Regions from separate parts of the Bradyrhizobium sp. CCGUVB1N3 genome, predicted to be linked through region 2. Evidence: riboswitches for the same ligand, from Rfam matches in the RefSeq annotation. Region 2 holds a riboswitch; each other region holds the start of a gene.

Region 1 (10,498 bases), 5.7 Mb from region 2:
ATAGTCGTCGACGTGACCTCGACCGGAGACTGAATGCGAGTTTTATGCAGGGGCGACACCTGATCCCAACCTGTAACAAGGTCGCTCCTGAATCTCTTGCTCTGAGCCTTACGCGCCGCTTATCGACTGCGGGAGTTGGACCAATGCATCCGATGCGTATTGCCCCAAAAAGCTTTTCGCGCCAATTTCGTGTTCGCAGGATTTGAAGCGGGCGACGACATCTCGTTCTGACCGCAGGCACGCCTGCGCGATGACCAGCGATCGAGCCGAGCTATGTCCTTACGATCTAATGGTCTGGCAATTGGCCCAGCTCTTGCTCCACGTCCTACCGCCACCGTGAAGCTCCGCCGTCGGAATTATCCGCCGTAGAGCATTCCGATGCGAGATGCTTTCAGTGTGTCAAACGACTGGTGAATCGAAAGCGTGACCTCACTCATCAGTGAAGGCTGGATTCACATCGCTATGCGGCTTCGGACGCTATCTCGCCTCAAGCACATGGGAGGGAGAATGGCATGACCGACGCTAATGCGACCGACACGGAACTCTCGCCCGACCGGGACTTCGCAGTCCGTCGACGACTATTCTTTCTCGAGGTGAGCACCAACCGTATTCAAGCGATGAATCCGGATGGTTCCGGTAGAAAGGTTATTGTCGCCGATTGTCAGCCTCCTGACGGAATCGCCATCGATGTCGGCAATAGTCACATCTATTGGACCAACATGGGGTCCGGTGTCGCCGTCAACGATGGTTCGATCGAGCGCGCAAATATCGATGGAAGCGCTCGCAAAGTCATCGTTCCGCCCGGCGTCACGTTCACACCGAAGCAGATCCAGATCGATCGGAGAGGCGGCAAGCTCTACTGGTGTGACCGCGAAGGGATGCAGGTTATGCGGTGCAATCTCGACGGCTCTGAGATAGAGACGCTGATCGAGGCAGGCTGCGGTGACATGGACCGGCGCGACCCGACCAGGTGGTGCATCGGCGTCACGATCGACACCGAGCGCCGCAAAATCTACTGGTCGCAAAAAGGTCCTGACAATGCCGGCCGGGGCCGTATCTTCCGCGCCGACATTGACATCCCCAGGGGTGAACACCCGGCAAACCGCTCCGACATCGAGGTGCTGTTCAATGGCTTGCCGGAACCGATTCACCTTGAATTCGATCTGGCGAACCGCGTGCTCTATTGGACCGACCGCGGTGATCCTCCGCGTGGCAACACAGTCAATCGCGCGCGTGTCGACATAAGGACGGAGCCTGAGATCCTGATCACGCACCTGATGGAGGGTATCGGCATCGCGCTCGACGTTGCCGGCAACCAGATGTTCATCACAGACCTCGCCGGTTCGATCTATTCCGCCGATCTCGATGGAAAGAACAAACGCAATCTCCTTTGGTCTCAGGGAAATTTCACCGGCATCGGGTATGCCGAAATATAACCATCGAGGAATTGAAATGACCGGAAACAAGCCGGTTTCGACCACGCGCCGTCGTCGGCACCAACCTGTTGGCACGAGCTGGACGGCGCTGTTTGCCACAAGAGCACAGATCGTCGCAAACGCCATGGCACTGAAGGCAGAAGGCACGCCGAGGCAGTTCGCGGCGTCCGACGCCCAAGCGGTTGGGCCTCGCGTCCGAAGCGCCGCTCTCGACCCGCAAAGTTCGCGACCTCACCCGCATAAGGTGCCGACGGCACCGTTCTCGTCCGGAACAACGAGCCCGAACGGCTCAAACGACCGGGATGAACGCCAGGTGTTGGAGGCTTCGACTTGCCGCAGAGGTCACTTGCCTGGACGTCTAGCATCAAAGCGTTCTTGAGCGAAGTGGTCAGATCCGCCCATAAGTGACTTCAGCAGTCGATGTCAGGAGACGAAGTATGAACTTTGAGCGCAAGGTCATTGTCACGATTGCGCCAACGGGAGGCGTGGTGAAAAAAGCTCAAAACCCGCACCTTCCGACCCAGCCCAGCGAGATCGCCGAGGATGTGTACAGGTGCTACGATGCGGGCGCATCTATTGTGGCATTGCATGCGCGCAGGCAGGACGATGGCGCGACCTGTAGTTCGGAGATCTACCAGGACATCAACTCCCGGATCCTGACAAAGTGCGGCATCATCATCAATAACAGCACGGGCGGGGGCATCGATGGAGATATGGTGCGATCCATAGGGCCCGGGCTCGATGAGGTTATATTCGAACAGCGTCTAAAAGGCTTCGAAGCCGGCGCTGACATGGCGACATTTGGCGCTCATACCGTTCTGGCCAGCTTTGGTGGCCGTGAGATTGTCGTTAACACCTCGCCCAGCCGCTGCAACATCATGGCAAAACGATTCCAAAAGACGGGCATCAAGCCTGAATGGGAATGTTTCTCACTTGCTCATCTTCTCCAAGATCCGATACGCCTTATCAATAAAGGGTTCGACAAGCCGCCCTATTGGATCAATTTCGTTCTTGGCGCCGATCGCGGAATCCAGGGGGGATTGCCGTACACTCCGCAGATTCTCGACATGCTCATCGGGAATCTTCCAAAAGGAGCGATGTTTTGCGTTAGCGGGGTCGGTCGAGCTCAGTTGCTGGCAACCACTCATGCGGTGCTCGCCGGCGGCCACGTTCGCGTCGGACTCGAAGACAATCTGTACCTCGAGCCGGGTATACTTGCCACTAACGTGCGGCTTGTCGAAAGAGCGGTAAGAATTATCCGAGAACTCGGGTACGAGCCCGCCACCGCAGTGGAAGCGCGCACGATGCTCGGGCTTGCGCCACCCAAATAGTCCGGTATCGACAGTTTCCCAATCGGAAGATGACTCGTTGATCCGATGAGCGGCTCTCGACAGGTCCAGAGCATGAGCGCCAATCGTGCAAAGTGTTGTTGATCTTTGAAAATGAGCGATCGGCCACCTGTGGCAAAGATCCTCAAGTTTCAGCCTGGTATCGCCGCGCAGCTTCGGTCCTCGAAAAAGGACGTGTCGTCGGCGTCAATTTGTAGGAGCAGAACGAGTGGTAGTCTCCGTTGCTGCCCAATGTCATGCCAACCATGAGGCGAGCTCTAACCTGGTCGCGAGCGCTGTTGCCAAAAACACGCGGCGGCTGGTGCCACTTTTGGGTCTTGCCTATCTCTTCAACAACCTTGACCGGACCAGCGTCGGCATCGCTGCACTGCAGATGAACGAAGCCATTGGCTTGAGCGCCTCACAATTCGGCTGGGGCGCGGGGATCCTTTTCTTTGGTTACTGCATGCTGGAAGTTCCCAGCAACATGATGATGTATCGTTTCGGCGCGCGCCGCTGGCTCGCCCGCATCATGGTGACCTGGGGCCTTGCAGCCGCGGCGACGGCGTTCGCCGTTGGACCATACAGTTTCTACGTGATCCGCTTCCTTCTGGGTGTGTTTGAAGCAGGCTTCTTCCCCGGCGCCATTTGGTACATCTCAATTTGGTTTCCGGCGCGAACCCGAACGGGCGTTCTTGCCTGGTTCATGGCTGCAACACCGCTGTCCGCGTTGATCGGCAATCCAGTCTCGGCTTTGCTATTAGAAATGGACGGGGTGTGGAGACTGGCCGGCTGGCGGTGGATGTTTTTGATCGAAGGCCTACCGGCCTGCCTGCTCGGGGTTCTATGCCTCGTCCTGCTTGCCGACACGCCGGACAAGGCCTCGTGGCTGACGCCCACCGAGCGTGATGCGTTGCTGAACGAGCTCGCAACGGAGAAGGACAAGAAGGTCAAAAAGGATCTCTGGGCCGCGATGAAGGACGTCCGCGTGCTCAAGTTGACGGGCATCACTTTCGCGTTTACGGTCGGTTCTTATGGGATCGGCGTCTGGCTCCCCCTGATGCTAAAGAGCCACAACTTGAACAACACGCAGGTCGGTTGGCTCTCGGCCGTGCCCTATCTCTTTGTTACGATTGGCATGTTGTACTGGGCGCGCCGTGTCGATCGTAAGGGGTACAGGATCTACAACCTGATCGCCGCATTGATGCTTGGCGCGACCGGACTTGTCGTTTCGGTGATGCTCACCTCGCTCGTGTCGGCGCTCACATGCATGACGCTTGCTCTGATCGGCACGATCTCCGCGTGGACAATCCTCTACACGATGCCGCAGAGTTTCCTTGTCGGCGCTGCTGCTGCCGGAGGCATCGCATTCATCAATTCTATTGGTGCCTTTGGCGCCTTCGTCGGTCCGTACATTGTTGGCGTTCTGAAGGATGCGACGGGATCCTTTGATATCGGTATGATCGCAATGGCATTCATCCTGGTTGTTGCAACCGGCATCGCCAGCAGCCTTAGACCGGTGGCTACGTATGGTGATGACTTTCCTTTCTGAGCGGGCCGCCTGAGTAGAGGCCCCTCCAACCAATCGTTAAGCCGCAGCGTAGCGTCTGCTGAACGACCGATTGGAAATCGCTGCTGCTTCTCACGTCGTCTGAAACGGTCCTCACCGGGCTCCTTGCAGATGCAATTGGCCGCGCCCGCGCATCTCGCTGCCAAGTGACCCAGCGAGGCTGCAATGGGCGCGACCGGCTCACTCAGCGGAAATGCGAGTTGTCGGAGTTCCTCCATTGAAGCGAATGCATTTGATCCAGAAACGGATCGGCATTCCGCCAAATGAACGCAACTCTAACTACCGAGCTCACGCATCAAGACGCCTTGCGAAGTTCGCGTGCCGCCGCGACCATGTTGACGAGCGCCGGACGGACCTCCTCCCATTTGCGGGTCTTCAGGCCGCAATCAGGATTGATCCAGAGCTGCGAGTCCGACAGACGTTGGCGGGCCAAGGCGATGAGATCTCCGATCTCAGTGGCTTCGGGAACGCGCGGCGAGTGGATGTCATAGACGCCGGGGCCGATGTCGTTGGGGTATTTGAAGGCCGTGAACGCATCGAGCAGCTCCATCTTCGAACGCGACGTCTCGATCGAGATGACATCTGCGTCCATCGCGGCAATTGCATCGATGATGGCGTTGAACTCCGAATAGCACATGTGGGTGTGGATCTGCGTCGCATCTGCGACGCCGCAGGAGCAGATGTGGAAGCTTTCCACTGCCCAGTCGAGATAGGCCTTCCAGTCGGATCGGCGCAGCGGCAAGCCTTCGCGTAGCGCGGCCTCGTCGATCTGGATCATGGTCGCGCCGGCCTTTTCGAGGTCGCCGACCTCGTCGCGGATCGCAAGCGCGATCTGGCGGCAGGTCTCGCTGCGCGGTACGTCATCGCGGACGAATGACCAGTTCAGGATCGTCACCGGCCCGGTGAGCATTGCTTTCATCGGTTTCTTGGTCAGCGATTGCGCGTAGCGCCACCATTCGACAGTCATGGGCTTCGGTCGCGAGACATCGCCGAACAGAACCGGCGGGCGAACGTAACGCGAGCCGTAGGACTGCACCCAGCCGTGTTGGGTGAACACGAAGCCGGAGAGCTGCTCGCCGAAATACTGCACCATGTCGTTGCGCTCGAATTCGCCATGCACGAGCACGTCGAGGCCGATGTCTTCCTGCCACTGCACCGTACGGGCCGTCTCCGCCTTGAGGAATTGCTCGTATTGCGCGTCCGTCAGTTTGCCCTTGGCATGAGCAGCGCGAGCGTTGCGAACGTCGGCGGTCTGCGGGAACGAGCCGATCGTCGTCGTCGGAAAGGCCGGCAGACCAAAGCGCTTGCGCTGGACCTCTGCGCGGTTGGCAAAGGCGCTGGTACGGCGGCGCATCGTGTCGTCGATCGCTGCCATTCTCGGTGCAACGATCGCGTCGTGGATTTTCGGGGAGGTCTCGCGCGCCGTCGCCACCAGATCGGATGCGGCCAGGGCGGCTGCGACACTCGCCTCGCCTGCGAGCGCCTTCGCAAGGACCGTGAGCTCGCCGATCTTCTGCACCGAGAAGGCAAGCCAGCTCTTCACGTCCGGATCGAGATCGGTCTCGAGCTCAAGATCGATTGGGACATGCAGGAGCGAGCAGGAGGGCGCGAGCTGCACGCGATCCCTGCCGAACGTTGCAATGACGGGTTTGAACCGCTCGATCAATGCCGATAGGTCTGAACGCCACACGTTGCGGCCATCGATGACGCCGAGCGAAACCACGAGGTCCGCGCGGGCGCCGCATTCAATCTGGCTCAATTGTTGGGGAGCGCGGATAAGATCGACGTGCAGTCCAGCCACAGGCAGCTCCAGAGCGGTCGCCAGGTTGTCGCCGATCGCCCCGAAATAGGTGGCCAGCATGATCTTGATGTCAGGTACCTCCTTGGCGAGACACCCATAAGCCCGCTGAAGCGCATTCCGCGTGGTCTCGTCGAGATCAAGCACCAGACACGGCTCGTCAAGCTGGACCCACTCGGCTCCGCGTTTCGCCAGCTCCTTGAGAACCTCGACATAGACTGGCAGGAGACTATCGAGCAGCGAGATCGGATCAAACGCCAGATCAGCGCTCTTGCCGAGCTTCAGGAAGGTGACCGGTCCAACCAGAACCGGACGCGTTTGATAGCCAAGGGCTTTCGCCTCCTCATATTCCTCGATCGGCTTTCGGGAGGAGAGCCTGAAGGTCTGACCTTTATAGAATTCGGGCACCATGTAATGGTAGTTGGTATCGAACCACTTGGTCATCTCCTGCGCGGCGGACCCGCCGGCGTCATTGGGGTGACTGCTATTTGCTTCATGCTCCCCGCCTTGAGAGCCGCGCGCCATGGCGAAATAGGTCTTCAGCGGGACCGGACCTGCCTCCCAGCCATACGCCTCGGGAATGGCGCCCACCATGACGCTCGTGTCGAGAACCTGATCATAGAGTGAAAAGTCATTTGAGGGGATGACGGTGACGCCAAGCGAGTGCTGGCGCGCCCAGTTGGCGACACGAAGTCCGGCCGCAGCTTCAAGAAGCTGCCGGCTGCTGATCTTGCCGGCCCAGTAGCCTTCGAGTGCCAATTTGAGTTCGCGGCGTGGCCCGATACGTGGCGTGCCGAGAGTTGCGACAGGAAGTGAGAGAAGAGACATAGCTTTAACCCCATTATGGTGGGGGCAAAGGCCATGGCGGACGCGGGCAGGAGGGGCTGCGAAAGCGCCTGCTGCTTGGCGTACCACCGGACACCCCGCCCGTGGACGTTTATGTTGTCGGGGCAGGTCTCCTGGCTCGCGGGTCATCGTCTGCATCCGGCCTTCCCGAAGCATCTGCTTCAGTGACACGTATGGATGCGGACTCGCCGCTTACAGTTGCGGGGGCAGCGCCGGCATTACTTCAATCCTGAACGGATCGTGAGTGCACCGGCTTCCCTCTTAGCTCCAGATCGAGCGAGACCTGGAGAACCTCGACGCCTTCGATTTATCTGCAACCGGGGCGGTACGTCAACCTCTGAGGAGGACCACCTTTTCTGCGGCATGCTGCCGCGAATACGGCCTCAACAATGGAGGTCACTCCAAACGAACAGCTTGACGACGGGGTGCAAAACCAAATTTTGACCAGCGCCCCTGACGGCCATTGTTGTCGATAGGCTTGGCAGCCCTGTCCTTCCGATCTCAAGCGTTCTCATGTCCTTATCCAACGCCATGAGTTTCTTGTTCGTTCGGCACAGGGCGGCAATTTCTGCATCGATCGTCCAGCGAAGTCTAAACCTTTGCGCTCCGGTCAACTACCAATGTTAGCAATTGATCGAACCGGCAGATCGGTCAATCATGGAATGAAAGACCGTCACATAGGCCACACCTCACCTGTCGCAGACCCCGTTAAGAGCGCACGAGGGTGGCTTGTCGCCGTCACCGTGGAGTTTGACGGACCCGCTATGCGGTCCAGCAATTTGGCGTTCGACAGCCCCTATCGCAACCGAGCAGCTGGTCTGGCGAACAAGCCGCGAATTTGGAGAGTGCCGCTATGATTGCAACGGGCCTGTCGGATAATGTCATTCCTCGCGCCGACATCGTCAAACGCGCAGCGCGCATCGGAGCGGAAATCCGAAACATCAAGCTGTCGGGCGATCTACCGGACCAGACGATCGCCGCAATCAACGAGCTGCTGCTCGAGAACAAGGTGATCTTTTTTCGCGACCAGGGTCATCTCGACGACGCCGAAGCAGGAGCGCTTTGCTCTTCGTTTCGGAAGTCCGGCATGTCATCCGACGCTCGGTGCCATTAAGGGGACGGCGTCGATTATCGAGCTTGATTCGGTCCGCGCCGGCAGCCGGGCCGACCTGTGGCACACCGATGGGACCTTCGTCGATGGCTACCCTAAGATTGCGGTGCTGCGAGGCGTTGTGATGCCACCGTTCGGTGGCGATACGGTCTGGTCAAACACCGTCACAGCCTACCTCGACTTGGCACCGCCGCTGCAACGGCTTGCGGACAAGCTCTGGGCCGTTCACAGCAACGCCTTCGACTACGCAATAATGCCCCGCGCCAGCGAGCTCGACAAGAAGCACTTGGACGAAGTCTTCACCAAAACGATCTATCAGACTGAGCATCCAGTCGTGCGCGTCCACCCCGAGACTGGCGAACGCACGCTGCTCCTCGGCGCCCTGGTGCAACGTTTTGTTGGCATCCCGAAATACGACGGCCAGAAGCTGTTTGATCTGTTTCAGTCTCATATCACGGCGCTCGAAAACACCGTGCGCTGGAGTTGGAAGGAAGGTGATGTGGCGATGTGGGACAATCGCGCCACACAACACTACGCGGTGAACGATTACGGCGATCAGCATCGGGTCGTTCGTCGCGCCACCGTCGCTGGCGAGGTACCCGTCAGCATCGATGGTCAGAACAGCGTAACGCGCATCAAGAGAGCAAAAGAGCCGGCCGCGAAGGTCGCCTAGCCGGCCCACAGGATTGACCGCGGTCCGGCCGATGCAAACTCTGCCTTTGTCACCCATCCCTGTATGCAGCATCGGCAGCTCGACGATGTCATTGAAAGCCATCGTGCCAGCTCTTAACCCAAGAGCGGCATGGATTCCCGGAGAGGTCGCATCGGGTTGATGGAGCTGCGTAGACCTGCAATGGACGAACCGCAAGAACGCGGGTTTTGTCGCGTCAGCACAGGCGCTCTTCATTCGAAAGAATGTCCTCCTTTAGGTTCCTGCGCGTCTCTCGATCGGTTTTCTCCCGCGTATTGGCCTCGACACTTGCCGAGCCGCCGCGCCTTCTGAACCAGAGTCAGCACGTTTCGTTGGTCTTGGGCGAGCTCGAATGCCGTCCAATCCCATAGCTATGGCTATTCAGTAGATTGAAGATGGGTCGTCTATCCGCGCAAATCTATCGCGCATCAGCAAAACCGGCTTGCCGCTCTGCAAGCGCTTCCGCGGTGGTCGATCCCATGTCTTTGCGAAGCACGCTATGAGCGGGAAAGCCAACCTCTTCCAGCAGACGATCCGACGACTTCGTGGCGACCACGCCAAGAGCGTGCTTTGCGCGTCTCAGTGTCTGTAACGAGCCGACGTCCTGAAATGGTTTTTGCATCCACCTCTCGGAGCGGAATGCCTGGAGAAGCGAATATTCAATCGAACGCGCTGTCCGTTGGAAATTGAGCACGCGAATCGATAAGCAGCGCCTTACCCCCGGTCACCTGCCAACCTTGGCAATTGATGCAGCCGGCGGGCACATGGCAATCGTGCGTCAACGAGAGTGGTGCCCCTCACGTCAAGGAAGTCGGGATGCGATATGGATCTGGCCGCAGCAACGACGGGCCTGATGAATCTGCTGTCTCGTCATCTGCAGCTATGGGGTCTACTTCTACTGCAATCTCTCTCGTTTCATGGAAGGCGAGAGCAAACTGTCTTGCGCGGTCGTCAAGCACTCAGGCGTCAAAGGTCTCGTGGCTTCGCTCTCGTCAGTTGCTTTGTCTCGCGGCTCGCGCGCTGAAGACGAAAGTTCCTGAAGCGAGCGCGCAGAGATGGTTTGCTGTTGCACTGTCTCTCGCCGCGAGTACCGTCGGGGGAGCGGCGGGAGCACAAGCTGCCAACGAGCCTAGCCCCAAAAAAGACACTTCAAGTGAGATTGGGTCGGAAAGAATTCAAAAGAAAAACCTTACGGCTCTCAAATCCCGAAGCGGTCGGTCCCAACGAGCCGGGCGTCTCGTCACTAGCGTGGCACAAAATACGAATTTACTTGCGCCAAAATCCGACGGTGCGGCTCTTCTTGCGAAGAATGGAACTCAAACGAAGGCGGCCCCTTTTGCAAAGTTCGCGCACCTCCAGGAAAAAGGTATGTGGCTCAATATTCCCGGGCCGGCCGATACGATAGATCAGGATCACGGCGGCGTTAGATCTGCGCTGGAAGAGGTCGGGATCGGCTATGTCGGCGGGACAGTAAATACCTTCGTCGTCAATCAACTGCCGAATGCAGCGAGAAGCACCATCCGCGATCAGCTATATGTCGGCCAGAACCCGACGTTTAATACGCTAAACTTCATGATCGCGACGTACGATCTCAGCCGGTTTGGGATTCCCGATGGTCAGATCATCGTGGGAGCCGAGCAGCAATATTGGACATGGAAGCCTGGCGGGCCAGATAGAGTCGGGATCAATACGATTGCTTACTATCAGACCGCTTTCGA
Region 2 (10,498 bases):
CTCACCAAGCCGTTCAACGATGACGATCTGCTCAGAGCCATTCATGATGCCTTGTCATGATGCCTTGGCCTGAAGCGGCCTGCTGACCCTCAGGCCACCTTGCCGCTGCCGTCCGGCTTCCCCAACGCAAGAAAAACCCGGTCGGCCATGCGCGACAGCTCGGGCAGCGACTTCGCGTGCATCTTTCGCATCACCTGGCCGCGATGAACCTTGACGGTGATCTCGCTGAGGCCAAGCTCGGCCGCGATCTGCTTGTTCAGTCGGCCGCTCACCACCAGCGCCATGACTTCGCGCTCCCGCGGCGTCAATGTTTCGAAGCGGGCCTTCAGCTCGGCGGCGATCTTCTCCTGCTCGAGCCATGCCCGGTCGCGGGCGTGGCCGAGCTGGATCGCATCGAGCAGATCCTGCTCGCGAAATGGCTTTGTCAGGAATTCGATTGCGCCGCCCTTCATCGCCTGAACGGACATCGGGATATCGGCATGGCCGGTGATGAAGATGATCGGCAACTGCCGCTTGCCGGTGCCGAGCTCGCGCTGCAGCTCGAGTCCGCTCTGTCCGGGGAGACGCACATCGAGCACCAGGCAGGTCGGTCCTTCCGGTCGCCCCGCATCCAGAAACTCGCTGACCGAACCCATCAGGCTGACCCGGAATCCCGCCGACCGCAGCAGATTTCCAAGCGATTGCCTTATGCTCGGATCGTCGTCGATCACGACCACTGTCGCGGGTTGATCCTTGTCCTTGGGCTCCGTCACAAGCGTACCCTGACACGAGCTTCGACCGAGGAGTGTAGCGGGCACCCCATGACGAGGGAAGCGCTCGATCAGCCCGCATTGCCCTCCGTCCCCGACGTTCAGGTCGAATAGGCTGAACCATTCAGCACGCTCGGCTATGCCATTGTATATCTAGCGAAGCGAAACGAATTCAGTAAGTTAGTAGCATGAGCAGCGAAACCGCATCACTTGTCTTCCCGGCGCTCGGCGTTACGATGCTGATGGCCGCGATCGTCCTGCTCGCCGGCGTGTAGCCCGCCTCAACGGGCGCGCCTTCTGACGGACGCCGAGCGCGGGCAGCGTCGGCACTCGTTAAGCAAACTTGGCGCACGACCGTCGCTCTGCTACGAGCCATCACCCGCTGCATTGCACCGAAACCCGCCCGGCGTATCAGCCCTCGAACCGTTCCACCAGAAAATCGATGAACAGACGCACCTTGAGTGCGAGATGGCGCGTCGGCGGATAGAGCGCGTAGAGCGCCAGCGGCGGCGCATGATAGTCATCGAGACAGGTCCGCAGGCGCCCCGTCTGCAATGCGTCCTCGCCGATGAAGACCGGAAGCAAGGCGATCCCCCGCGCGGCGACCGCGGCATCGCGCAGCACTTCGGCATTGTTGACGCATAGCGTCCAGGACGGCTGGATCCAGTGATCGCCATCCTTGCCCGACAGCTTCCATTGATTGCCGGTGGAGAGGAATCCGTAAGTGAGGCAGTTGTGATCGCGCAAATCGTTGGGATGCGTTGGCACGCCGTGCCTTTGGAAGTAGTCGGGTGAGGCACAGATCACACGGGCGATCGGCACGATCTTGCGCGCGATCAGGCTCGACGACTCCAGGTCGGCAATGCGCAAGGTGACATCGAGGCCGTCCTGGAGCGGATCGACATTCTCGTCGCTCAGCACGAGCTGGATGCGAAGCTCCGGATAGCGCTGCATGAACTCGGCGATTGCCGGTCCGAGCCGAAGCGTACCGAACGACATCGGCGCATTGACCCGCAGCAATCCGCGCGGTGCCGCCTGCGACTGGGTGACGGCCTGGTCCGCGGCCTCGAGCTCGCCGATGATCCCGAGCACGCGCTCGAAATAGGCCTGGCCGTTTTCGGTCGGGCTGACGCGGCGCGTGGTGCGGTTTAACAGCTGCACGCCTAGCTCGTCCTCGAGCTCGCCGACATATTTGCTCACCGCGGAGCGCGACAGGCGCAGCGCCCGGCCCGCTTCGGAAAAGCTGCCGAGTTCGACCACCTTCGCGAAGGTCCGCAGGCTTGCCAGCTTGTCCATTCCGATCACCGTCCGATTGTCTCCGATTCATAGACAGTGATGCCATGAATGGCCAGATTGTCTTTGAAATGGGGCAGAACAATATTTCCGGCATGACGAGCCGACAGGCTCACAGGCAATGGAGACAAGCTATGGCCGGCCTTCACCACGTCACCGCGATTTCCGGTAACCCGCTGCGGAACCTGAAGTTCTATCGAGATCTTCTGGGCCTGCGGCTGGTCAAGAAGACCGTGAATTTCGACGATCCCGGCACCTATCACTTCTATTATGGCGACGAGAGCGGCACGCCCGGCACCATCCTCACCTTCTTCCCCTGGGAGCATGCGGCACCGGGCCGGGGCGGCGTCGGCCAGACCCAGCAAACCGCCTTCCGCGTGCCGGCGCGCTCGATCGGCTACTGGACCCATCGCTTCATCGAGAAGGGTGTCGCGCACGAGGCGCTGGAGAAGCGCTTTGGCGAGAGCGTGCTCTCCTTCACCGACCCTGATGGCATGAGCCTCGCTTTGGTCGGCGTCCCCGGTGCCGAGAACGAGCCCGCCTGGAGCAGTAGTGACGTCCCGGCCGAGCACGCGATCCGCGGCTTTCACGGCGTGACACTGCTGCTCGATGATGCGGCGAAGACCGGCGCCATCCTGACCAATGTGCTCGGCTTCGAGGCCGCCGGCCGCGAAGGTTCGATCAGCCGCTATCGTTCGCCGAACGCAGTCGGCGGCATCGTCGATATCTACGAGGCCAAGGGCTTTCTGCCCGGCCGCATGGGTCGCGGCTCCGTGCATCATATCGCCTTCCGCGCCGCCGACGATGCGAGTGAAGCGGAGATGGCGCGCAAGCTCGTGAATGAGCACGGCATGCAGCCGACCGAACAGAAGGACCGCAACTACTTCCGCTCGATCTACTTCCGCGAGCCCGGCGGCATCCTGTTCGAGATCGCGACCGACATTCCGGGCTTTGCCGTGGACGAGCCGCTCGCAACGTTGGGCGAGGCGTTGAAGCTGCCGCCCTTCCTGGAGCCGCACCGCAAGGACATCGAAGGCGTGCTGGCCCCGTTGGACGATGCAGAGGCGGCGTGATGAGCAAGCTCTCTTTCATCCACCGCTTCGAGAAGGGCACGCGGCGCGATCTCGCGCCGCTGCTGCTCCTGCACGGTACCGGCGGCGACGAGAACGATCTGATCCCACTTGGCCGCATGGTCGCCCCCGACCGCGCGCTGCTATCGGTGCGCGGTCAGGTGCTCGAAGGCGGCGCACCGCGCTTCTTCCGGCGACTTGCCGAGGGCGTGTTCGACGAGGCGGACGTCGTGCGCCGCTCACATGAGCTCGCCGACTTCATCGATGCCGCGCGCAAGGCGTACGAGGTCGCGGCACCAGTAGCGCTCGGCTATTCCAACGGCGCCAACATCGCAGCCGCCATGCTGCTGCTTCGGCCGCAAACCCTGCGCGGTGCCCTGCTGTTGCGCGCAATGGCACCGCTGGCAGAGCCTCCGCAAGCTGACCTCGCCGGCAAGTCGGTGCTGCTGCTCTCCGGCCAGCATGATCCGATCGTTCCGCCCGGCAATATCGAGGGCCTTGCCAAGACTCTCGCCACGTCAGGCGCGCGCGTGGAGGTCCGCGTCTTGCCGGTCGGCCATCAACTCTCCCAGCTCGACGTCAATCTGACGCGCGAATGGCTGGCGGAGGAGGGATTGTCCGACGGCTCACGCCGCAACGAAGTCGCGAGCGCGTGAGGTCTGTCACGGCCGCAACATCCCGGCGCCGATTGTGTAACGCAATCGGCGCCAGCCGATGACAATGCCGGTGAGTGAGAACAGGAAGCCCAGGGCACACAAGCCGACGATCAAGATGCTGCGCGCATGCGGATGCTTCAGCAGGATAGGCAAATCCAGCGTGTGCAGCGCGCCGTACAGCCAGCGATAAGCCCGTCGCGACCGATCCAGTCGTTGCAGCGTCACCCCGCTTGCACCGTCGATGTCGAACCAGACGTCGCCGCATCTCGTGCGATAGACGGGACCACCTGGCTGCACAGATGATGCCGGGTAGTCATCGTTCCCCTGGACGAGCGATGGACGGCCGCACCCGGTCGCAAGGCGCTCCGTCAGTCCAATGATGTCGCGTGGGGTTAGAAATGCCGATGGGTCATCCGATGCTGCGCCGCCTGCCCTGAACAGGATCTGCTGGTCGAGACCGACGCGATCCCGCCGATACAATCTCCCATTGAAAGCGAACCATTCGACCTCGCGGGCGGACGGCGAGACCAGCGGCCAGTTCACCTCTGCCAGCGTGCGCCAGTCAGGCACGGCAGCGGCGATGTCCGCCTCGACCTGCGTCAACTGCCCGCGCGAGAACAGGCGCCCATGGTCCATGGACAGCCAGCCGCTGAAGATCCAGGTCACCACGAAAGTTGTCGCCAGCAGTCCGATGACGTGATGCAGGGCATGCCATCCGAGATAGGGTGAGCGCATTCGCCCTTCCCGAACCCTGATCCGCGCGATGCCAAGTGCTGCGCCAAGCACGGCTGCGATCAATGCGAGCAGAGAGAGGCTCCAGACCACCCCATCCCACAGCGACCAGTTGCGCCTCAGCACAGTCGGATAGATCCAGTGCACGACGCTGCCGACGAGATTCCACCCGCGCTCACGTCGCCTCGTATCCAACACGATCTCGCCCGTGACCGACGACACGTAGAGCTCCGTCCCATCGGCGTCGTCGAGTGCCACGCGGAACAACGGCCGATGCCGGTCGAAGCCGTTGGGCACGCTCCATTGATCGTACTCGGCAAGCGCGACGACTGACGCGCGGGCAACAGCAAGCCCGCGCCGGCGCGCGTGATCGATCGCGATGGCAAGTGCAACGTCCGGCGACGTCACGGCGGCGTCGGTGCCGTCCGTTGTGCGGATCGCTCGCAACCGCGACGCCCGCGCGACGACGTAGACGGGACCGTCGCTCCGCCGGATCAGCCGCACGCGAGCGGTGTCAGACAGTCCGCTCGCTACGACGGCGTCCGATGGCCCGATCGCCGTGCCCATATTTCCTAATGGTGCGAGACCCTCGAAGCGCTCCGCTTCACTGAGCGAGAGAAACGGAACGAAGTGCATCACGATCCCGCTTGCGAACCACATCGCAAACAGGAGGCAGAATGCGATCCCGAGCCAGCGGTGCAACAGGATCATCGCGCCCAGCATGCTATCAGTGCCTCACCACTTGAATGCGGCGGAGATCTCGTAGGTGCGCGGTGCGCCCAACAGGACCTGGTCGGGGTAGAACGGATCGCCCCAGATCGCATAGCGTTTGTCGGTGATGTTGCGCACGCGGAACGTCAGGCGCGTCTGCTCGACGGCGGAGAACACCGATTTCGGGATGTCGACGAAGGCGTAGACGTCCGCGATCGTGTAGGCGTTCAGCGTCACCGTGTTTGCATCGGTATTGTAGCGATCGCCGACGTGACGTCCGACGACACCGAGCTCCACCGGCCAAGACATGAAGAAAGGCGTGAAGAACCGGTAGGATGCGCCGGCATTGGCGACGATGCGCGGCACGTTCGGCGGCGTATTGCCAGAGAACGAGCCGCCGGCGAAGTCGTAGTTGGCATAGCGCGCGTCGACATAGGCGATATTGCCCCACAGCCGCAGGGCGTCCGTCACGCGCACGGCACCGGCGAGCTCAACGCCCTTGGACTCCTGCCGCCCGGCAATGTTGAGCTGCATGCCGCCGGCGGCTGCGTAGACGTTCTTGCGCAGGATGTCGTAGACCGAGAACGACCACTCAGCCCTGTTGTCCCAGAACAGATGCTTGACGCCGGTCTCATAGGTGCGTGAGGTCGTCAGATCGAGAGGTTGGGTGGGCGCGAGTAGGAAGATGTTGTTGGCCGAGACATCGGCGCCGGTCGCGTACTGGCTGAAGAAGGTCAGGCCGGGCACCGCTTCCCAGGTGTAGCCGATGCGGCCGGTCACCGGCGCCCAGTCTTTCGAGAACGGGAAGCCCGCCTTCTCCAGACCGCTGACGTTGGTCGAATTGCGGTCGAGCCCGATATGCTCGACACGCAGCCCGCCGATCAGCGCGAAGTTTCGGGTGATCTTCAGCCGATCCTCGAATGACAGCGCCTCGTTGTCGATCCGCGCCGTCTGCTGCTGCGTCGTGAGCAGGCCATAATAACCACGCGCGGGATCGACCAACGTAACGAGATCATGCGGGAAATTCGCGGCGCCCGGCCGGACGAAATCGAGATCGCTGGCGGCAAAGGTCGTCACCAAGCGATTGTCAAACCCTGCGATATTCGTATCCCAGGTCAGATCGGTGATGTTGCCGACCAGCCGCTGGCTGTGCGCGACATAGAAGCGCTCGCGATCGACCAGGTTCGAATTGGCGTTGAACGCCTCGACCTCGTTGTTGAACCAACTACGTTCCGCGCCATAGCCGTAGGCCTGGCTCTTCAGGGTCAAGCCTTGTGCGAGCTTGAGCTCGAAGCCGCCGCGCAGCCACACCTCCTGCGCCACGTTGCGATTGTCGAGCACATTGTAGTTGGTGTTGAAGGTGCGGTCGTCGATCGTGACGGGACCGAGATTCGACCCATTGTAGTTCGAGACGTAGCTGCCGGAGACAATGCCGGTCGTGGCATGCGACCCGCTATAGGCGACCGGCACCAGCGGCACACCCCAATAGGCCTTGGAGCGATCCTCCCGGTACTCGATCGCGCCCCAGATCTTGAGATTGTCGGAGATGCGGTAGTTGAGCTGGCCCGACACGTCGAGCGTTTTAGTGTTGGTATCGTCGGCAAACCCGTTGAGCGAGGAGCGGCTGACGTCGAAGCGGTAGTCGAGGCCCTGCACATTGGTGCTGCCGCCGGAGCCGTAATAGCTGCGGAACGAGTTGAGGGAGTCGTACGAAAAGAATGCCTCGTTCTGGACCGGTCCGGTGTGCGGCTGCTTGGTCACGAGATTGACCGCGCCGCCGGTGGCGCCCTCGCCCGACATCAGCGACGCCGGCCCTTTCACAAATTCGATCGCCGAGAGATTGGCCGTGTCCATGATGCGCGACGTCATGTTCTGCGGGCCGATATTGATGCCATTGTAGAGAATGTTGATCTGGCTGTTGGTGAAGCCGCACATCGAGAAAGCCGAGGGCTCGGCCGGGTTGTCGCCGGCCGTCACGCCGACCGCGCCTTGGGCGACATCCGAAACGGTCCGGTAGCCCTGCTCGCGGATCGTCTTGGCCGAGATCACCTCGATGGTCGCGGGCACCTCGCGCACGGTCAGCCCCAGGCGCGAGGCGCTTTCGGCCACCACATTGGTGTTTAGCGGCGTCTGCGCCGCGTTTTGTGCGACGGGCTTTTGCGCCGGCGCGGCGGTTGCTGCTCTCTTCGGCGCCGCACGGCGGGTGCCCTGCCCGTCACGGCTGGTTACCGGCTTGCGGTTCTGGCCGCCCTGCGGGGCGACCTCGATCGGCGGCAATTGTTCGCGGGTCGCTTGCGCCAAGGCTGCGGGGATATCGAAGGCAAATGACGTAAGAATGCTGGACGCGAGCAGGAATTTGCGCGGGTAGACCGCACGGACGGAAGACATGGTTCGAACCTCGGTATGACGTCAGTGGCACGTCACAGCGAACCAAGTCTCAACCTTCAGCGCGTTTCTCGCCTCCGGCAAAGCCAAATGTCTGTACTCCCCGACCGACATCTTCGCGTGTGACCACGGCTGACGGCAGGTCTCCTGGCTCGCGGGTCGTGACCTCTTCGCCGCCTTCCCGGGACCGAGAGCCCAGTGGCTTGTGGCGAAGGATTCACCGCTTACAGTTGCGGGGGCAGCCGCGGCATTGGGGAAAATCCCCGCACCGCATTCCCTTTTCATCCCCGGATGGGGAAACCGTCACGAGCATCTAGGATTAAGTCCGGCACGGAGTCAATGTGAAGAGGTGCGGCGTTCTTGTCGCAGCGGAGCAAACGTCTGTGGAGATGTTGAATGGAAGGAGACACCTTCCTCTGGTTGGTCAGACACGCGGTCGTCGACGGCGTCGCGGGAACGATCCACGCGTTGGACGCGCCGGCCGATCTCGGCGACCGGACGCGATTGGACGCGCTACGACGGCGCCTGCCGCAGGAGGCCGCGAGCTACGCGAGCCCGGCGCGACGGACCGTCGATACGGCGCGCGCACTCGGACTTGATCCGATTCTCGTGCCCGCCTTCAGCGAGCAGGATTTTGGCGAATGGACCGGACGACGCCACGATGATCTCGCCGCTGCGGACGCTGAGGCCTATGCCGAATTCTGGGCAGATCCGGCCGGCTCAAAGCCCCCGGGCGGCGAAAGCTTTGAAGATCAGATCGCCAGAACCCGCGAGGGCCTCTGCCACATCGAAAGAGGATCAGCGATCCTGATCGTCCATTCCGGCACCATCCGCGCCGCGCTGTGCGTCGCGCTCGACCTCGCGCCACGGGCAGCGCTGCGCTTTGCGATCGATCCGCTCTCGCTCACCCGCATCGACCGGCTGGCAGCCGGCTGGCGCGTCGTCTCGGTCAATCAAACGATCGCTTGAGCCCTATCAAGCCGGACGATCCGGAACATTGGCCTGCGCGAATGTCGCCATGCCATTGTGCAGGGCGCAGGCAAGCCGCACCAGCGGCAGCGCGATCGCGGCACCCGATCCCTCCCCGAGCCTGAGATCGAGGCTGACCAGCGGCTGAACGTTGAGCGCACGAAGCACCAGGCGATGGCCCTGCTCCGCCGACTGGTGCGACGGCAGCAGGAACGGCTGGCATGACGGATTGAGGCGCATGGCCGCCAGCGCGGCAACCGACACGATGAAGCCGTCGATCAGCGTTGGGATGCGCCGCTGCGCCGCCGCGATGATCGCGCCACAGATCGCCGCGATTTCGAGGCCGCCGACCGTGCGGAGCGTTTGCTCGGGCGATGCACTCGCCTTCGTCAGGCCATGCCGCGCAAGCGCAGCGTCGATCACGCGCGCCTTGCGTGCACGCCCGGCGGCATCGACACCGGTGCCGCTGCCGGCGATCTCGTCGGCGCTCACGCCAAGCAGGCTCGCCGCGATCGCCGCCGACGTCGTGGTATTGCCGATGCCCATCTCGCCGAGGATGAGGAGATCAGGCTGCTTCGCCGCCGCGCGCGCCACCGCGCGCTGTCCGCATTCGAACGCAAATGCCAGCTCCGCCGGCTCCAGCGCAGCTTCCACGCTGAAATCGCGGGTGCCGCAGCGCGGCTTGTCCGCGACGATCCCCGCGACCTCCGACTGCGCCAGCGAGCCGGCATCGACGACCTCGAGACTTGAGCCCAGTTCACGCGCCAGCACCGAGATCGCAGCGCCGCCCGCTGCGAAGTTCGACATCATCGCGATCGTGACTTCCTGCGGATAGGCCGAGACACCCTGGGCAACGATGCCGTGATCGCCGGCAAACACGATGATCGGCACGCGCGCGGCGCGCGGCTGCTCCGTCTCCTGCAGACCCGCAAGGTCGATCGCGACCTGCTCGAGCCGGCCGAGCGCGCCAGTCGGCTTGGTCAATTGCGCCTGCCGCGCCACCGCGGCCTCGCGGTGCGCGGTGGAGATACCCGGGCATTTCTCGTAGACCCAATTGGGGAGCATGTCGTCCTCCGTTCACACGACCGCGGTCGCGTCACGCACTGCGTTTGAGAATGTAGCTGTCCATGATCCAGCCGTGCCGTTCGCGCGCCTCCTGGCGTAGCGCGACGATGCGCGGGCCGATCTCGGCCAACGCACCCGACATGACGACCTGGTCGGGCATGCCGAGATAGGCGCCCCACCAGATCTGCAGGCCTTCCGGATCGAGCGACTGAAACGCCGTGCCGCCGTCGAGCATCACCACCACGGTGTCGGCGCCTTGCGGCCAGCCGCCTTCGCGCAGTCGCCGCCCTGTCGTCACCAGGAAAGGCTCGCCGATATCGTTCAGCGGCAGCGCATGCGCCGCGCATAGCGCCTGGATCGAGGTGATGCCGGGGACGACTTCGATCGCGGGCGAAGGATCAAGCCGTCGCGCGATCCGCAAAGAGGAGTCATAGAGCGACGGATCGCCCCAGATCAGCAGCGCAACGCGGCCATCACGTCCGAGATGGGCCGCGATCGCCTCCGACCACGTCGCCGCGACCGCATCATGCCAGTCATCGACGCCCTTGCGGTAGTCGGCCTCGCCGGCGTCACGCACCGGCAGGTCGAACTCCGCGATACGCGTCTCTTTGCTGGTGAGCACATCGGCGCAAATCATCCGCCGCAGGTCGGCGAGATCGGACTTCTGCGTCCCCTTGCGCGGAATCAGGACAAGGTCGGCCGCGTTGATGGCACGGATCGCGGCGAGCGTGAGCTGCTCGGGATCGCCGCAACCGATACCTATCAGGGAGAGCGTGAGCATCACGAGTGTGAAGGGCGACCATGACGGCCGCCCTTCAAATCATCCCTGCGCCGCGTTGTGCAGGCGCGGGGTGACGAGGCCGGGCGC
Region 3 (10,498 bases), 6.4 Mb from region 2:
TAGCGAGGGTTACGCGGCCCCGGCGGCCAGGCGAGGCCGCTGTAGGGAATCCCATCGCGCGACAGCTGCGGATTGTAAGTGGGGTCCTCGTTGAGCCACTCACCCCAGCGCGCCCGAAGCAGGCTAAGTTCGTGCTCGAACCGGCCGCGTCGATCGGCACGATCATCCACACCGCGGCTCGCCGATTCGGTGTGGACCAGCTTCGCATGCGGCGTGAAAACGATGCGCTTGCCCGCCTGGCGCAGCCGTAAGCAATAATCCACGTCGTTGAAGGCGACGGCAAAGCGCGCTTCGTCCATTCCACCAACGGCAAGATAGTCGCTTCGTCTCGTCGCGAGGCAGGCCGCAGTCACGGCGCTGCATTCGTGCGCCACCCGGAGTTGATCGAGAAAGCCCGGATCGTTGGCGAATCTGTCGGTAAAGGCGTGCGACGCCGCAAAATTCATCCCCAACACGACACCGCCATGCTGAACGACGCCGCCAGGCCAGGTCAGGAGCGCGCCGACCGCACCGACATCAGGCTCGGCCAGCCGCGTCAGCATCTCCACGAGCCAATCGTCGGAGCTCGCTTCGATATCGTTGTTGAGCAGACACAGCACGTCGCTGTCGAGAACCGTGCAGGCTTGATTGTTGAGCCTTGCGAAGTTGAAGGGGCCTTCGACCCGCAAGGTCCGCACGCCGCGTCTCGCCAGACCTGCAAGGTAGGCCATGGTGTCCGGATCGGCACTGTCATTGTCGACGACAAGAATATCTGCGCGGCAGCGATCGACCGCGGGCGCGATGCTGTCGAGACAGGTCCGCAGGAGCGGGAGACGATCGCGGGTCGGTATGACCACAGTGACGCGCTGATACGCCATCGCTCGACCAATTCGGACCGCTGGAAAGAGATGGCCGCGCTGTGGAATCACGTCCGCGCTGATGCCGCGTGCGTCGAGGTGCATCTGGCTCGCCGCGGCAAGCTGGTAGCTTGCGTTCGCTCGATCGAGTTTAGGCAGCGTTGCCAGCGCTCCCGGCAAGTGAAGGATACAATCTTGGTGCGGACCAGCGTGATCGAGCAGGCAGTTGAAGAGGCGGTAGAGATTGTCGGGGCGGGCCTCGAGGCCTGTGCGCAGGACGTCCCGTCGCGCGGCGAACAGATGCGCACAATAGCCTTGCTCGAGCATTCTCTCATAGTCAAAGGCGGGAAAGGCTAGCGGCCAGAGTCGGCCGTCCTCGGCAAGAAAATCGAGATCGCCGTACAGGGCGATCGCATCCGGATAGGCGGCGAATGCGGCAGCGATTCGCGCCAGGGCATTTGGCTCGAGCACGACACCTGGCATCGCGATGACGATGTGATGTGCATCGAATGCGGCATCGTCCAGAAATTCCAGGATAGCGTCGGGGTCGACGGACAGCGGCTTACCGTCGATCACGCCTGCCATCCATCTTTCGTGGGTCTGGGCGTCCAGCGCGGCGAGGGTTTGCTCAGTGCCGGCGGCGCCGGCAACGACTACAGCGAGCGAAAGGCCACTCTCCTGCGGCGCCGGCAGCGGGAAGCGATCGCGCCAATTCACGTAGTCGGAGAGGGGAAGCGAAGCTGGAATGAGTTGATCATACAGCTTACCGCGCAGACGCTCGGCACCATAGCCGCCAAGGGCGTCGATCATTCCGGTGAGACCGTCAGGAAAGGCAACAAACACGGTCGTCGCCGGGATTGGCTCTCCGTTCCCCCTGCGCAAGGAAATCCTGTGAACGCGTCCGTTGGCAAAACGTTGGGGAACGTGGAGATGGAAGGCGCGTACGATCCGACGTGCGGCGGGTTCACCGCTATGGGTCCAAGCTGTAGCGTGAACCTGCGCGACGGCCTCTCCGTCAACAATCGCTTCCAAGAAGAGAGCGGGTTCGCTGTCGATCCAACCTTCGAAATGCAGCCCGCCAAGCCAGCGTAACTCGCATGTCTTGCGCAGATCAGCGAGACTTGCGTGGTCACGCGCGAGATCAAGAGGGCGGCCGACGGGCGCGTCAAGATTGGCTAGGCGCGCCTCGAGGGCGCGCGCGGCGCGAAGCAAATTTGGCTCGATCGCGATCGCGAACCCGCAACTCGCCTCGAGTCCTTGTTCAGCAAGCGCGGGAACGAAGGCGTCGGCATAGGCTGTTCTGAACACCAGCCCGTCTAGCAAAATCTCTACGGTGAAGCGGCGCTCCGGCGCCTGGGGCGAGTACACGAAGCCGGACAACGTGCCATCGCTCGCGAGCGCAAGGCGGCTGACAAGCTTTGGCGTGATCAACGGTTCGATCTGGGGGCGAGAGAGACGCGACATGCTCATAAAGGCGTGATCCAGTCGACCACGCAGTCGACAAGCCCTGCCGCGTCCACGTTGGCTTCAATGGCAAGGTCGCCTTTGCGGGGTTTCAGCGCGCCTCCGGACCAGTCGCGATAAGCGACCGGTCGTGCCGCCTGTTTGGTGGTTTCGACGAGAGGATGACCGAACGCGGGCTGCTCGAAATCAGTCAGGAGCCAGCCCGGATTGTACGGTGCAAGGACCTTACCCAGTTCATCCGCAGCAACCGCGCCCGTGACGAAGAGATTGGGCTGCGACATCAGGCGATCATCGCCGCACGTTGCCCCGGCGATGACGATCGGTAGCCAGGGGGCGCGCCTCCTCAGACGATCTGCCAATGTTCGTATCGTGCGCAGGGATACGGGCGATGGCATAGAGGGGACGATGACGAGAGAATTACCTGAGGCGGAGAGCGGAGGCAATGTCAGCGAGCATGTGGCCCAGTCATGTAGGACGGTCTTGCGATTGGGCCATCTTTTTTGCGCAAAGGCCTTAGCCGCTTTGCTGGGGACGAGAAGTAGGGTCGTCTCGGAGGGCAGGGAAGCGATCTCGCTCATGCTATCCGATATCAGCCAGCGATGGACCGGAAGATTTAGGCCCCGAATCAGCTCGATCAGCCGCGGCGGCGGGGTCGGCTCAAGGAGCTCGACACGTGTTGGTGATAACCGCATTAGGATTTCGTCGGCACTGGCGAGATCTGCCCCTGGGGCGAGGCTCAAACGCGTGGCCTGCGGCAAACCTCCATCGGCAGCCCTGAGATGAAGAACGTCGTGCTCCCGCAGGAGGAGGATCGCGCGCTCGCCATGCAACCGAAGATGGCGTATCCGCGCATCGGTTACAGCAGGGCAGGTCCGCGCGCTCGCGAGCACCAGCACCGACGGCTCCGCCGGCCATGGTAGCGCGCGCTCGAGCGCCGCGCGCGCTGGCCGTAGTGGATCGGCGATTTCAAAGGCGCGGCATTCCTGGCGGTAGTTCTGGAATCGCTGGTCCAAAATGACGAGATTGCGAAGCACAAGACCTCGCTTTTCCTCTTGAAAGGATTTCGAGCCATGATGGCCGACATAGACCGACGGTGCGCAAATATTGCGGAAGCCGTTGGCTCGCGCGCGGAGGCAGAGATCGACGTCCTCAAGATAGCCACGCTCAAAATTATCCGAGAACTCGCCCACACTGTCGAGGCAGGCGCGCGTCACATAGAGGCAGAATCCGATGCCGCTTGCGACATCGATTGCGCTGCCCGCGTTGGTGATGCTTGCGATGCGATCAATCGCGACGATCTCGTCATAGCCGGGCATCGGATTGACATCGTTTGGCGTTGGAAAGGAGAAGATATCGCCGTTATTGGAGAGCGGAGTGACAGTTCCGATATTCGGTGCGGAACGTGCTGCATCAGCCAATCGATCGACGAAGCCAGGTGGGACGAGCGTGTCTGAGTTGAGCAGCACGACATCGCCCGTCGAGATCTCACTCAGCGCCTGATTGATCGCGCCGACGAAGCCGAGATTGACCTCGTTCACGAGAAGGCGGATCTTCCCTGCTGCAGCGAGTTCGCTCAGATAACGCCGCAGCCCCACTTCGGGACTGGCGTCATCGATGGCGAGTACCTGAAAGGCGTTCTTGCGGGATCCCAGCGGGCGCCTTGCCTTGTCGAGACTCTCGAAGCATTCGATCGTTGCTCGTGTATCCTTATAGACGGGAACGATAACGGTCGGATCGACGTTCGATCCGAGCTTGGTGGAAGGGTGGGGAACGGAACGAAGGCTCACCGTCGAGGCGAGGTTGGGTGCCACGCGTCGGACCTGAATGATCTCTTCGCCGCATCTCAACGTCACGATCTGAGGTGCTACGGACGGCGGCCGTCGAACCAAAAAGGTCGTCGCCAGCACGTCCGCGCTCGCCAGAGGGTGAAACGGATTGGGCTCGAGAATGCTCGTCAGTGTGCCGTCTTCGGTTGCAAGGCTTATTTTGACGGGGAGAGACTCGGTCCAAGCGACCCAGCCGGTCACGTCATTGTCGAAAACACAGCAGGCCGCCCAATGCCGGCCCCCCGCGCGCCGTAGCTCCGCGATGGCAGCTCGAAGGATGGCCGGATTGGCTTCGCGACACATCAGTTGAGCGGCTGCGGCCCGTCGCCGATCGTCGGCAGCCCACGACAGCATCCGGCGGTTGGCGCCGACATCGGAAGGATCGACAACAAGCGCCTGCTCAAGGTCGGCCAAGGCAGCTTCGCTAAGTCCAAGCCGCCAAGCGGCCTCGGCGCGGAGAACGAAGCAGTGTGCTGCTGGTGGAGGCGCAACTCGAATGCGTCGATCGACGTATTTGAGCGCCGCCGCGAAGTCCTGCGCGGTCAGCGCCTCGGCTGCGAGGCGTTCGAGCGTGATATGCGCGCAAGGCCCACCAAGCGAAGGGACGTTAGTGACCGAGTCACGAACCATGCGGTGGTCCGATCTCGTTAGCCGACGGAACTCCCTTGGGAGCTCGACTGCGGAAAACACGCACCCTGCCCGAGCCGACTGGCTGACGTGCCGGCTTTGCGGGCACGACATTGTCCACTGCTGCTATTCGGTTGACGCCGATACGAATGCCGACCAGAGGCTCGCGGCTGGCCGGCCCCGACAGCACCACCCGTTTGCCGACAGCGCGCAAAGTCGCCGCGTTCAGGAACGTCGCTTCCGCTACGAACTCGAATCCATCGACCCCGCTGATTTCCAGCACGACGGCCGTGATCGGCAAGGCTCGTCCGCGGGTGCCAGCATAAGTCCCGAGTGAAACCATTTTGCCGCTGCCCGCGTGGCCATTGGCGAATTGGACCGCATAGCGAATATCGAGGCCCACAGGCTTCTCCGGCCAGTCAAGGGCAATTCCTTCGATGCGCGAAGGGGCCGTTGGACCTGCAATCCATGCGTTGGGCGCGACGACAACATCGCCGCGACCTGCAACGTGGCCGAGGACCTTGAGGTCCCCCATTGCAACATTTGCGTGCAAGACCGCGCGCTCACTTTGCGCGACGAGTGGTGCGCGGCCGGATGGAATCGGTTCGATACGAACCATAGCCGCGCGCGATCCTCCCGTTCGCATCGGCTGAACCTGAATCTGCAACGTGCCGGGCGTGTTGACGCGCACCATCAGACCGCAATTGGGCGCCCAAAGGTATGGCTCGCTCGCATCGGGATGCATGATAATTTCCATGCGCCCCTCATGTCCCTGCGTCGGCACAACCATAACGCGAGGCGGGAAGGCAAGATCGTCCGCTCTCGCGTAGCTCACGAAGAACAATCCCCGATCGAGACTGACGACTTTCTGCTGCTCAACAGCGTCCATCATTGCCCTCCAAATCCGATCCGATTAACAGGATTGCTGTTCGTTGCCGACTATCATGCCTGAACCATTTGAGAAACGGAGGGTCTCTCAGCGAACGAGACGCTTTTAGGGAGCGTTCGTAAGCGAACGGCGATACCGCCATTCCGGCGGCAACAGATACCGTGGGCATCTGTTCGGTTTTACATTGAGCCGCTCCGCCATTTGACAAAGCCTATTAATAGCTCGATCACATTCGCACTGTCATTGACGCTGATCAAGTTTCGACGGCAGCTTTGCCATAGTTGACGCGGAGTTGTTTGGTGCTCATCAAGGAGGCTCACGACAATTGCGATGGATGTAAGCAGCCCATCAAGACGGATGAGCACAACCAACGTCTGTCATGCATTTGTCATATGAATTTCAATCTGGAACAGCAGAATGTGTCCTGGACTTCGAACCCTTGAGGACACAAGTGGTACAGCAGTTTAGGCTTCGGGAACTGGCCGAGGGCTGATACAGTTACGTTTTGATTTTATAGCCATCCAAATTGGCGCCTTACCAAATGAGCGAGATGGAAACGGACCACTTTTGCACTTCGTTATCGGCCCGATAGAAGCGGGGCTTCGCGGCCGACCATTAGTGCCACCGACACTTCCTCATTGCACTTATTCACGTTGCGGCCACGCCCAGAGCTTCCCTGATGAAGATTCTGTTCGTTCACAATAATTTCCCGGCTCAGTATCGCAACATTGCGGCTGCCTTGGCCAGGGAGCCTGGCTTCGAGCTTGTCGCGGTCGGCGCACCGACTTCAAGATCGATGCCATCGGTAAGATTGATCAGATACGCACTTCCGAAAGCTGATGTTTCGAGAACGCATGCGTTTGCGCGACGCTTCGATATTGACTGCCGGCGCGCGGAGCAGGTGTTGTACAGTCTTTCGAACTTGGTGACGTCGGGGTTCTCGCCTGATCTGATCTTCGCCCATCCGGGATGGGGCGAGACCCTGCCGTTGCGTACGTTCTTCCCAAAGGCACGGTTGCTCCTCTATTGCGAATTCTTTTACGGGCCGGAGGGGCGCGACATGGGGTTTGACCCGGAGTTTCCGATGCCCGGACTTGATGGCCACGTCGGGCTCCAGTTGAAGAATGCGACGACCCTGCTCGCGCTCGAGGATTGCGAAATGGGCATCTCGCCAACGAGATGGCAGCAATCGACCTTTCCCCCACATTATCAAGGCAAGATCGACGTGATCCACGAGGGCGTCGATACGGCGCGCATGCGGCCGAACCCCCAAGCGTGCCTAATACTACCGAATGGTCAGCACCTTTGCCCTTCAGACGAGGTCGTGACGTTTGTCGCGCGCAATCTAGAGCCGCTGAGGGGCTACCATATCTTTATGCGGGCGCTGCCGGAGATCCTGAGGCGCCGGCCGAACGCGCAAGTCATCATCATCGGCAGGAATGGCGTGTCCTACGGGCTACCCCCCCCGACGGGTACAACCTGGAAATCAACGTTCCTTGATGAGGTGCGTGATCGCCTCGACTTGTCCCGTGTGCATTTCATGGGCGGCGTCTCGTATGAAACCTTTATTGCAGCCCTTCAGGTGTCATCTGCCCACGTCTATTTTACCTATCCCTTCGTGCTGTCCTGGTCGATGTTGGAAGCGATGAGTACGGGGTGTCTAGTGATCGGCTCTGACACGGCACCCGTGCGGGAAATCATCAGCTCCGGCAAGAACGGTTTGCTTGTCCCATTTTTCGCAGTGGACGAGCTTGCCGGACGGGTTATTGAAGCCCTGGAGCAGCCGACCAACTTCGCCGGGCTGCGCCAGAGCGCCCGCCACCACGTCGTCGAGCACTATGACGCGGCGCAAGTGTGCGTCCCGCGAATGCGCCGCCTTCTGGACTCAGGACGAGAGTTCGCGTCATCCCAGCGCCATTACGCACCAATGCCTGCGCGGAGTGGCAACAAGGGAGTGACTTAAGCCCGCGGAATGAGCCGCAGGTCACTGAGATGATATCTCTCGTGGCGTATAGTGGCAGCCCCCTGATTTCCTGAAGTGGACTCCGGATTTTGGACCGGCGGCTCAGGTGGTGCGGATGCCGTTCCGTTTTGATAAACGGAGCGGACCATGAAGAAGACGAGACGGACAATCGATGCGGCGCTGAAGGTAAAGATCGCCTTGGAGGCGCTGCGAGAACAATCAACGGTGACGGATCTGGCGCAGCGCTACCAGGTGCATGTGAATCAGATTTATGCCTGGAAGAAACAGCTTCAGGATCAAGCGGTTCGGACGTTCGACGCGGGCGCTGGTCGGGATGGCGAGGCGGCCCACGAACTGGAGGTCGAGAAGAGAGCGCGTCGACATGATGCAGTTCTGGTCAAGGGAGCGCAGATTGTGCTGCTCGCCGCCTGAGCTAGTCGCCACATGCATATGGATCGCGTCTCGCTCAAGCGGAGCGACCAGCAGTTAAACCTTGACAGCGCTCGCCTCTCAGTTTGACGACAATGGCCGGGGGATGTTTACTGGATCAGGCTTCAAAAGAACGTTTGCAAGTACTCGAGACAGAAGAACGATCGCTATTCCTTCTTGGTCGCTACAACTACGCTCGGCGTCTTAAAACCCTGAAGTGCCTCATCCCATAAGGCTTGACGAATCTCGGCGAGTTCCGCTATATGTAGTATGTCACGGTCTTCCAGTCCAGATTTCGTTGGATGGAAGCTAAGAGGGAACCCGGTGCGCCTGCAACGGCTACTCCGAGGCTGCCCCCGCAACTGTAGGCGGCGAGCGGTTGTCATCATGGTCACTGGCGCGACAGCGCTGGGAAGGCCGACAGCCCGCAGCGACCCGCGAGCCAGGAGACCTGCCGCGACAGAACGAACGTCCTCGGGCGGGGTGTCCGATGAGGCGCTTGCAACCGGGGACATTTGCCCGGTCCCGCAAGTCGTCCGCGCGGCCCCAGCCCCCAAACATCGTGGGGTTGCCGATGTCGCCGTCTTACGATTTCGATCAGCATGGTCATCTCGTTGAGCTGCCGAGTGTGCGGCCCCCAGCCCAGGCAAAGCCTATCGCGCCTGAGCTGTGTCTTGTGCCGACGCCATCGCCGGCTCCGCTGCCTTGGCCGCTCGCGCCATCGCCAAAGCCGTCCGACCTCACGCTCGATCGGTCGCGCAACGACCTGCTGACGTCGTTCGGCAAGCTGACGCTGACCGACCGTTATCTGCTCGCCGGCGAGGGCCTCCAGGATATGTTCGCGCGGGTGGCTTGCGCCTTCGCGGACGATGTTGCGCATGCCCAACGTCTCTATGATGCGATGTCTCGGCTGTGGTTCATGCCGGCCACACCAGTGCTCTCCAACGGAGGCACCACGCGCGGCCTACCGATCTCGTGCTTCCTTAACTCGGTGTCGGATTCGCTCGAAGGCATCGTCGGCACCTGGAACGAGAACGTCTGGCTTGCCTCGAACGGCGGCGGCATCGGCACCTACTGGGGCAATGTTCGCTCGATCGGCGAAAAGGTGAAGGGCGGCGTCACTTCAGGCATCATTCCGTTCATCCATGTTATGGATGGCCTGACGCTGGCGATCAGCCAGGGCTCGTTGCGGCGCGGCTCGGCGGCGGTCTATCTCGATATACACCATCCCGAGATCGAGGAGTTCCTCGAGATCCGCAAGGCATCCGGCGACTTCAACCGCAAGAGCCTCAACCTGCATCACGGCATCAACGTCACCGACGAGTTCATGCGTGCCGTGGGCGCCGGCACCGCGTTCGCTCTGCGCAGCCCGAAGACCAACGAGGTCGTCCGCGAGATCGACGCCCGGCAGCTGTGGCAACGCATCCTTGAGAACCGGCTGCAGACCGGCGAGCCCTATCTCTTGTTCATCGACACCGTGAACCGCGCGCTCCCCAAGCACCAGCGCGAGCTCGGCCTCAAGGTCTCGACCTCCAACCTTTGCAGCGAGATTACGTTGCCGACCGGCATCGATCATCGCGATGAGGAGCGCACCGCGGTGTGCTGTCTGTCGTCGCTCAACCTCGAGACCTGGGACCAGTGGAAGGAAAAGCCGGGCTTTGTCGAGGACGTCTTGCGTTTCCTCGACAACGTGCTCACCCACTTCATCACGGTGGCGCCGGACCGCATGGAGCGTGCCCGCTACGCCGCCCTGCGCGAGCGCTCCGTCGGCCTCGGCGTGATGGGCTTCCACTCGTTTCTCCAGGCCAGGGGCATTCCGATGGAGAGCGTCCTGGCCAAGTCGTTCAATCTCAGCATGTTCCGAAAAATCCGTCGCGATGCCGACGCGGCATCCGTGGCGCTCGCTCGCGAGCGAGGCCCTTGCCCGGATGCGCTGGAATGCGGCGTGATGGCGCGCTTCAGCCACAAGATCGCGATCGCGCCGACCGCCTCGATCAGCATCATCTGCGGCGGCACCAGCGCCTGCACCGAGCCGATCCCGGCCAACATCTACACCCACAAGACGTTGTCCGGTGCCATCTCGGTGCGTAATCCGCATCTCGCCAAGGTGTTGTCCGCCAAAGGCGCCGACACTTTGGCGACCTGGCAGTCGATCATTGCGCACGAGGGGTCGGTCGCCCATCTCGACATCCTGTCGGAGCACGAAAAAGCGATCTTTCGCACCGCCTTCGAGATCGACCAGCGCTGGATCGTCGAGCTTGCCGCCGACCGCGCCGCGTTCATCTGCCAGAGCCAGTCGATCAACCTCTATCTGCCGGCCGACGTGGATAAGTGGGACCTCCACATGTTGCACTGGACGGCATGGAAGCGCGGGGTGAAGAGCCTCTACTACTGCCGATCAAAATCGATCTCGCGCGCGGCGTTCGCCGGCAAGATCGCCGACCGCGATAAGGCCGCGCCGCTG

Evidence for each region. A riboswitch is a leader RNA that binds a small molecule or an ion and turns the genes downstream of it on or off. The one in region 2 is predicted to bind cobalamin.
Region 1: linked by a shared signal. The riboswitch ahead of metE (5-methyltetrahydropteroyltriglutamate--homocysteine S-methyltransferase) and the one ahead of NLM33_RS11005 (TonB-dependent siderophore receptor) in region 2 are both predicted to bind cobalamin.
Region 3: linked by a shared signal. The riboswitch ahead of NLM33_RS41340 (ribonucleoside-diphosphate reductase subunit alpha) and the one ahead of NLM33_RS11005 (TonB-dependent siderophore receptor) in region 2 are both predicted to bind cobalamin.

The regions. Positions count from the first base shown of each region.
Region 1 is NZ_JANADR010000001.1:8,047,664-8,058,161, forward strand. Features, by position in the region: gene NLM33_RS38150 (3-hydroxyacyl-CoA dehydrogenase) at 513-1,436, shown strand; gene NLM33_RS38155 (3-keto-5-aminohexanoate cleavage protein) at 1,874-2,767, shown strand; gene NLM33_RS38160 (MFS transporter) at 2,994-4,316, shown strand; gene metE (5-methyltetrahydropteroyltriglutamate--homocysteine S-methyltransferase) at 4,630-6,960, opposite strand; cobalamin riboswitch at 7,064-7,289, opposite strand; partial or broken gene NLM33_RS38170 (TauD/TfdA dioxygenase family protein) at 7,832-8,762, shown strand; gene NLM33_RS38175 (carbohydrate porin) at 10,029-10,498, shown strand, end outside.
Region 2 is NZ_JANADR010000001.1:2,302,592-2,313,089, forward strand. Features, by position in the region: gene NLM33_RS10975 (response regulator transcription factor) at 1-60, shown strand, start outside; gene NLM33_RS10980 (response regulator transcription factor) at 90-752, opposite strand; gene NLM33_RS10985 (LysR family transcriptional regulator) at 1,161-2,045, opposite strand; gene NLM33_RS10990 (ring-cleaving dioxygenase) at 2,177-3,115, shown strand; gene NLM33_RS10995 (alpha/beta hydrolase) at 3,115-3,768, shown strand; gene NLM33_RS11000 (PepSY domain-containing protein) at 3,775-5,223, opposite strand; gene NLM33_RS11005 (TonB-dependent siderophore receptor) at 5,236-7,599, opposite strand; cobalamin riboswitch at 7,716-7,916, opposite strand; gene NLM33_RS11010 (histidine phosphatase family protein) at 7,993-8,565, shown strand; gene cobT (nicotinate-nucleotide--dimethylbenzimidazole phosphoribosyltransferase) at 8,572-9,630, opposite strand; gene cobF (precorrin-6A synthase (deacetylating)) at 9,662-10,411, opposite strand; gene NLM33_RS11025 (energy-coupling factor ABC transporter permease) at 10,451-10,498, opposite strand, start outside.
Region 3 is NZ_JANADR010000001.1:8,740,069-8,750,566, forward strand. Features, by position in the region: gene NLM33_RS41315 (glycosyltransferase) at 1-2,306, opposite strand, end outside; gene NLM33_RS41320 (glycosyltransferase) at 2,303-4,756, opposite strand; gene NLM33_RS41325 (hypothetical protein) at 4,746-5,588, opposite strand; gene NLM33_RS41330 (glycosyltransferase family 4 protein) at 6,322-7,605, shown strand; gene NLM33_RS41335 (transposase) at 7,753-8,037, shown strand; cobalamin riboswitch at 8,294-8,508, shown strand; gene NLM33_RS41340 (ribonucleoside-diphosphate reductase subunit alpha) at 8,609-10,498, shown strand, end outside.